One region of the Vibrio sp. QJM3NY_27 genome, then DNA from elsewhere that is predicted to be linked to it. Evidence: predicted binding sites of a transcription regulator. Region 1 holds the regulator's gene; the other holds the start of a gene.
What was found. The regulator PurR, encoded in region 1, represses purine synthesis genes. The targets are predictions, from matches to a motif close to TNANGNAAACGTTTNCNTNA.
Positions count from the first base shown of each region.

Region 2: the regulator PurR is predicted to act here: its motif matches at 2,612-2,631, upstream of AC3CIA_RS12400 (NCS2 family permease).

Region 1 covers NZ_CM173511.1:2,348,552-2,352,786, forward strand. The annotation lists gene elyC (envelope biogenesis factor ElyC) at 1-438, shown strand, start outside; gene torR (two-component system response regulator TorR) at 665-1,378, opposite strand; gene torD (molecular chaperone TorD) at 1,663-2,310, shown strand; gene purR (HTH-type transcriptional repressor PurR) at 2,627-3,631, shown strand; cyclic di-GMP riboswitch class I at 3,802-3,887, shown strand; gene AC3CIA_RS10430 (TfoX/Sxy family DNA transformation protein) at 4,015-4,235, shown strand, end outside.
Region 2 covers NZ_CM173511.1:2,784,218-2,788,452, forward strand. The annotation lists gene frsA (esterase FrsA) at 1-663, opposite strand, end outside; gene gpt (xanthine phosphoribosyltransferase) at 753-1,217, opposite strand; gene AC3CIA_RS12400 (NCS2 family permease) at 1,302-2,591, opposite strand; gene vcdP (small protein VcdP) at 3,113-3,199, opposite strand; gene AC3CIA_RS12410 (aminoacyl-histidine dipeptidase) at 3,656-4,235, shown strand, end outside.

The DNA of each region.
Region 1 (4,235 bases):
ATGATGGCCAAAGTTGCGTTGGCACTAGGTGTCTCAAAGCCCGATATCATTCTGCTTGAAACAGCAAAAGACACTTGGGAAGAAGCCCGCCAAGCCGCTGCGTTCGTTAAAAATAAAAGAATGGTACTGGTAACTTCCGCTAGCCATATGACTCGCGCATTGAATGAATTCCATGCTGCCGGCATGAGGCCATTACCAGCACCAACCAACTACCTTGCACAAGAAGGGATTGTTGAACCTTGGAATAAGTACATGCCCAAAGCTCTTTACCTTGAGCAAACTGAGCGTTACTGGCACGAAACAATGGGGTTGATGTGGCAAAGCCTGCGTGATTGGCTTGATACAAGTAATGACACCGTTGAAGAACCCATTGTTGTTCCTGAAACATCTCGCTTAGTTGAAGATGACGGTGGTATTTCTGCGGCGCAGCCTCAATAAACTCAACCGAATAAGTAAACTGGATCTTATCAGTAGACATAATCTTACCTGTAGACATAGTCTTATCTTTAGATTCGGCCAGATAGGCAAGACTGATTAACCAAGTAATTTGCAGGTTTCCAGTTCGTAAACAGTAAAAGCTAAGCAATAAAAAAGCCGAGACATCAATGATGTCTCGGCTTTTTACGTTTAAATATCGTTGTTGATTAATCACTCTCGCAGGAAATCAATCACCAGCGAACATGTAACCTTCACCGTGAACCGTTACAAAAATTTGTGGATTCTTAGGGTCAAACTCCATCTTCGCACGCATACGACGGATTAACACATCGATAGTTCGATCGTTTGGAGCATCCACTCGGTGACTGATCATATTCAGAATGCGTTCACGACTTAATACCTGGTTAGGATAAGAAGAGAGCGCAACCAACAGTTCATATTCAGCTTTAGTCAGTTTTACCGGTTCGCCGTTTTTGCTTAGCGCACGACGAGGGATATCAAACGTCCACTCACCAAAACGAACCACAGATTCGTCTTCAGTCTCTTCAACCTTACCTGCTGCTGTTTTACGAGCGGCAGAAATGCGCCAAAGTAGGTTTTTAACTCGAACCAATAACTCGCGAAGTTCGAAGGGTTTAGTAACGTAATCGTCAGCGCCCATTTCAAGGCCAACGATTTTGTCGATGCTATCCGTGCGTCCAGTAACTAAAATAATTCCAATGTCTGATTGACTGCGTAATTCGCGAGTTAGCATCAATCCATCTTCGCCTGGTAAGTTGATGTCCAGCATAATGAGGTCAACGTTATTATCTTCTAACACGTTTCTCATTTGAGCGCCGCTTTCTGCTTCGCTTACTGTGTAACCTTCGTTCTGGAAGTATCCGACCAGTTTACTGCGGGTTACCACATCATCTTCTACGACTAATACGTGATAGCTCATCTACACCACTTTTCTTATTTAATAGTTTCAGTGACTATTCTATTCATAACTCGTAACAATTCTAGTGGTACACAAGATAAAAGCCAGAAACATGGATCTTTTTTGATACAAGACAATCTTAAACCTTGCTATTTATCGTCCATCGCAATTCAATATAGGCATTACTACTAACGAGTAACTTTGCGTTTCGCAAATAACCTTGTTATTCAGCCTTGGTGTGCTTTGCACAAGTAATTTCAAGATGCATATAAGTAACACCACAAGACTAAATCAGGATCTAAGAAATGAAAGATACGAAAGCGTTCAACGAGCAAAGAGCAGAAATATACTGGTTGCTATCAAGCTTATTCGCTAAAGAGCTCACTCAAGAAGAACTCGATCACTACCACTCTGTTGAAATTCGTTCTTTCCTAACTGGTTTAGGCGAAAATGAAACACTAAAGCCGGCGATCGATAGCCTAGTGGATGCGCTAAACCGCCTACAAACGCGTGAGGATGCTCAACTAGAATTGTCTGCTGACTTCTGTGACTTATTCTTAAAAACAGATAAGCATGGCGCACTTCCTTACGCTTCTATGTATATCGGTGAGACTGGCCTTTTGAATGATAAGCCAGCAAAAGATATGGAAGAGATCATGGCCAAGCACAACTTAGTGGTGAACCAAGACCTAAAAGAACCAGCTGACCACATCGCTATCGCACTCGACTTCCTTGGCAACTTGATCATCCGTTCTAATGAAACGGAACTTGAAGAAGAGCTAGAAAAATCGTTCATTGTTCAACAGCAATTTATAGAGCAACAACTTCTTACTTGGGTACCAAAGTTCAACGTTAAATGTCATGACGTTGACGAATTCGGTTTCTACGCATCAGTCTCATCTCTGCTACTTGCATTCTGTACATTGGACACCCAATACCTCGCTGGTGAATAAGCTTATTGGATGACTCGTTAAATAAATTCAGAAGAATGTGACAATTCACCCGGATTTCCGGGTGAATTTTATTGCGAGTAATTTCTAGTCAGTCTAAAATTGTGACCGCAAACGATAAAATATGAAACATTCACGAAATGCTATGCTTATTATAGTTTTGAGCATTTCGGTGTTAAGACAAGCCGCTCAATAGCGGTTTTTTGTTTTTTAGCACTTTAGTACCCAAAGAGCCCTACAAATTTAAGCTCTTAGTTAGGTAGCTTAACGGCTACTTCATTCCGTACTTTGGGAAAGTAGCTTCTAATAGGATAAAACCATGGCCACTATAAAAGATGTCGCTCGCTTAGCAGGCGTATCAACAACAACCGTTTCTCACGTAATCAACAAAACTCGCTTTGTTGCAGAAGCGACGCAAGAAAAAGTAAATAAAGCCGTAGACGAACTGAACTATGCACCAAGTGCCGTTGCTCGTAGTTTGAAGTGCAATACAACCCGCACTATCGGCATGCTAGTTACTCAATCAACTAACCTATTCTTCTCTGAAGTTATCGATGGTGTTGAAAGCTACTGCTACCGTCAAGGTTACACTTTGATTCTGTGTAATACGGGCGGTATCTATGAGAAGCAACGTGACTACATTCGAATGCTTGCAGAGAAACGTGTAGATGGCATCTTAGTTATGTGTTCTGACCTAACTGAAGAGCTAAGAGGCATGTTAGACCGTCACGCTGACATTCCTAAAGTGATTATGGATTGGGGCCCTGAGAGTTCTCAAGCAGATAAGATCATCGACAACTCTGAGGAAGGTGGTTACCTAGCGACCAAATACCTCATTGAGCACGGTCACTCCAAGATTGCTTGTTTAAGTGGCCACTTAGACAAAGCGGCATGTGTTGAACGCATCGCGGGTTACAAACGCGCACTCAACGAAGCTAAGATTGCTACCGATGATAACATGATCATTGAAGGTAACTTCGAGTGTGATACTGCGGTTCTTGCTGCAGAGAAAATCATTAAGATGGTAGATCGCCCAACGGCCGTATTCTGTTTTAACGACACCATGGCACTCGGCCTAATGAGCAGATTGCAAGAGAAAGGAATTCGTATCCCTGAAGATATTTCAGTGATCGGCTATGACAACATCGAGTTGGCTGAATACTTCTCTCCGCCGTTAACAACGGTTCACCAACCCAAACGTCGTGTTGGTAAGAACGCTTTCGAAATTTTGTTAGAACGCATTAAAGATAAAGACCATGAAAAGCGTGTGTTCGAAATGCACCCTGAAATTGTTGAGCGAAGCACAGTTAAAACGTTAAATTAATTGATAAATTCAGTTTAGTTTAATCAAGCGCACCTTTAGGTGCGCTTTTTTTATCAACAACATGAATGAACCTGGTATCATACTGGAAAGATCATTAATTGAAGCAATATCACATTTTGAAATAACAAGTGTGAGCCTCATTCAACAAAAACTTTATTCTATTCAATCAGTCACGCACAGGGCAAATCACTTGAAAGAGTGAGACGCAAAGCTTCCGGCCTAAACCACTCGTTGGTATGGTAGCGGGGTTACCGATGGCAAAATGCAGTAACTACTAATAATTTAGTAATTTACGGCTAATTGACAATTTAATTGCAACATTTTGCTAATCTCTCGGACCTGCTTATTTGGTGGCGTAGTTCAAATACACCGAGATAAATAACATGGATAAACCGATACTAAAGGATTCAATGAAATTATTTGAATCCCTAGGAAAAATAAAATCACGCTCGATGTTTGGTGGCTTCGGTCTTTTTGCTGATGACACTATGTTTGCTCTGGTTGTAAATGACCAGCTGCACATACGAGCAGACAAATGCACAACGAAACAGTTCGAACAACAAGGGTTTCAACCGTACGTCTACAAAAAACGTGGTTTCCCTGT
Region 2 (4,235 bases), 440 kb from region 1:
CGGTGCTAGGTAATCTCTAAACAAACGCCACATGTCAGTTTGCAGGCTATCTAAACCTGCACTCACGATCACGACAGGTTGTGGTTTGTCTGTTTTGGTTAGATGTAAGTTCGCCTTAATCTTTTTGTTTTGATACGGCACTTCGATTTGTTTGACGATCAATTTAGTGTGTTTGATCGCTTCAGAATACGCCGCATTCGCTAATACCTGTGCCTGAGCAGCAAGGTTATCGTTCTTTAGATGTGGGTAGCCCGCAATGCTGAAACACAACGATGCTGAAAACAACTCTTCAGCCATCTCTTCGCCGCTCTTTTCATTCGAGCGATTTTGGTGCTGCATGCCCAGCTTAGTCCACTCGTATGCCCAGTTACCGCTGCGGTAACCCATCACGGTGTCTAGCCACTCATCAGTCGTGCGTGAATTGTCTGATGACGCAATGCGAGCCAATACCGCTTCTTGCTCAATTGGGTTAACGCCTTGCCATACCCACTGAAGACGTCTTAGGTTTCGATACCAAGATGAGTTCTGCTCTTCACGCTTTTTATCCAACAGTTCTTCTGAACTTGGCATGTAGCGAGTAAGCATTGAGGTCTCTTTGGCCTGCTTGTGCTTTACAAACAAGGTTTCCGAAAGGTTCGAGCTCGTTTCTTCTGATTCAGACATTGGGATACTTAATAAGAAATGGTTGTTACTAATCATATAAAAAAAAATGACCCTATAAAGGGTCATTTCTCAAAAAACTAAGTTTACGCTTATTTTGACTTGCGATTTACTGGCTCAATGAAGCTTAAGCTAGTATCCCAAGGTTGCTCAATCCATGTGTCTTGAGCGATATCCACGATGTACTCGTCTAATAAGTGTGCGCCAGATGGTTTTGCACAAACAGCAATCAGTTTCGCTTTAGGGTACATTTCGCGAAGCTTGCGTGCAGTGTCACCACTATCAACAAGATCTTCAACGATTAAGAAGCCTTCACCATCACCTTCAGGTGCTTTAACTACAGTCATATCGCGCTGGTGATCGTGGTCGTAGCTAGAAATACAAATCGTATCTACGTGACGAATACCTAGCTCACGAGCCAAGATTGCACCAGGAACCAAACCACCACGGCTTACCGCCCAGATGCCTTTCCACTGCTCTGCTGGCATTTGCTTTTCAGCAAGTTGACGGCAGTAAGTCTGCATGTTGTCCCAAGTGATAATGAATTTGTTGCTCATAGTATAAAACCTAATAATTTTGTCATGTTATTAGAGGCTATTTCAAACATAGCCTCTTCAGCGATTAAGCAGAAATCTAGACGATTAAGCGAAAATGTATTTAAGAATAAAGATAACCGACATTACCCACACAGCAGGTGAAACGTCGCGACCTTTACCACTTAGCAGCTTAATTGCAGCGTAAGCGATGAAACCTAGTGAGATACCCTCAGCGATAGAGTACGTCAGCGGCATAAGCAGACATGTTACCACGACTGGTGCGGCTTCCGTAAGATCACGCCAATCAATGCCAACTAGGCCAGACATCATCAGAATTGCTACATAGAAAAGTGCACCTGATGTTGCGTAAGCCGGAATCATACCTGCAAGTGGCGAGAAGAAAAGAGCCAGTAGGAATAAGATACCAACAACAACAGCAGTTAGACCGGTACGACCGCCTTCAGCAACACCCGCAACACTCTCAACATAAGAAGTTGTGTTTGATGTACCTAGCAATGCACCAATAGATGTTGCTGTAGAGTCAGCAAGCAGTGCTTTGTTCAAGCGCGGTAGTTTACCGTCTTCTTTGATTAGGTTTGCTTTCGTTGCAACACCAACCAGAGTACCCGCTGTATCGAACAAATCGACGAACAAGAATGCGAATACAACTGAAATCATACCGATTTCAAATACAGCAGAGAAATCAAGCTGCATGAATGTAGGTGCAAGGCTTGGTGGTGTCGACATGATGCCGCCGTATTGAACGTCACCGATCGCAATACCAATCGCTGTGATAGCGAGAATCGCGATCATTACTGCGCCTTTCACACCACGGTGAACAAGAGCAATAGTAATAAAGAAACCAAGCGCGCCTAAGATAGGAGCAATCGCGGTAATGTCACCCAGTGAAACTTTAGTCGCTGGGTTAGAAACAACGATGCCTGCATTGCTAAGCGCGATAAACGCTAGGAAAAGGCCGATACCAGCAGAGATACCAACACGCAGAGACATAGGGATCGAGTTGATAATCCATTCACGAATCTTAAAGATACTTAAGAAGATGAAGATCACGCCTGATACGAAAACCGCTGCTAGAGCAACTTGCCATGTATAACCCATACCCATTACAACAGCGTAGGTAAAGAATGCGTTCAAACCCATGCCTGGAGCTTGAGCAATTGGGTAGTTAGCAACAAAGCCCATGATGAAACAGCCAATAGCAGCCGCTAAACAGGTTGCTACAAATACAGCGCCATGGTCCATACCAGCATCAGCTAGAATCATTGGGTTTACAAAAATGATGTAAGCCATTGTTAGGAAGGTTGTTAGACCTGCGATGATTTCAGTGCGCACATTGGTGCCATTTTCACTGAGTTTGAATAGCTTTTCGAACATTATCGAATCCTATAAGGGTAAAAAGTAAACGGTTGCGTAAACGATTGGCTGTGGATTATAAAGTTATCAAATAACAAATTCCAGATAGAATTAAGGCTCTAATCGATATTTATCAGAATGCCGTATGAAACAAAGCGATTAAAAACGAGAAGTAACAAGAAGAATAATGATTAAAAACAATGGTTTAATCAAAATAAAGGCGATAATATTACTTGGTTATTTTTTCAACCATCGGTTATTTCCATTGAGAATGTAGCCATCATATTCTCAATTTAAACCCACAAGAGTTGTGTATTTTTCAACAGAATCAGTAATAAGACGCAAATTGATATTTTGGCGTTGAAAAAATAACCACTAAGAACAGCAAAGAAAGTGACAAGCGAAAGCGGTTTGGGAAAGTAGCAGGCAAAAAAAACGCCACTCAAAACTGAGTGGCGGTAGAATCTGTCAACCAAAAGGGCTGTAAAAGAATTCCAATATATAGGGGTGAACAAAACTGTTCGAGTTACATGCTTACGGTATTAGTAACCAAAGCTTGTAGGGTATGCAAAGTTGCTAGTGTAAACAGAGCTGTTAATCCAGAACATTGCAGATGGTAAACCTTTCATAACTATCACCTTAATAAATCAATAAAAAACGAATTTGATTTCTCGGTTCCTTGGAGGCGATAAAACGGACTCATCCTTTGAGCATTTACTCTTCATCTCAGAAGTTGGTTATTAATATACTCTAAAGAAAAAAGATTACAAGTATTTTTTGCTATACGTCACACTTTTGGTCAATTTTGGTTATTTTGAAAACTTATTTATGTAATTTAATTACACAATGGAATTAAACAAACGTTTGCTTGCGCCATTTATAAGCATCAAGTCCCTTAATTATGATCAGATGGACAAGACCGCTTTCAAAATTTGAGGTATTTGAGGTTTATAACCGCTACTCGTCAAAACGCTCAAGTGGTATGCTGTTGCCATCAAAACAGACCCATATTTTAGATTTTTATTCTAAGTTTTTACCTATAGAAACCCTAAATATATGGTTATCAAATAAAAAAGGAGTCATCCGTGTCTGAATTCCATTCTGAGATCAGTAAATTGTCCCCTGCCCCTATTTGGCAGTTTTTCGATAAAATTTGTTCAATCCCGCACCCTTCTAAACATGAAGAGGAGCTTGCTCAATACATCATTGCGTGGGCAACAGAGCAAGGCCTAGATGTACGTCGCGACCCAACGGGCAACGTATTCATCAAAAAGCCAGCAACGCCGGGTATGGAAAACAAAAAAGGTGTCGTGCTACAAGCTCACATCGATATGGTTCCACAAAAGAACGAAGACACTGATCACGACTTTACAAAAGATCCAATCCAGCCATACATCGATGGCGAATGGGTTACAGCAAAAGGCACAACGCTTGGTGCTGATAACGGCATGGGTATGGCTTCTTGCCTAGCGGTTCTTGCTTCAAACGAAATCCAACACGGCCCTATCGAAGTTCTACTCACTGTAGATGAAGAAGCAGGCATGACTGGTGCGTTTGGTCTTGAAGCAGGTTGGTTAGAAGGCGATATCCTTCTTAATACTGACTCAGAGCAAGAAGGCGAAGTGTACATGGGTTGTGCGGGCGGTATCGACGGTGCAATGACAT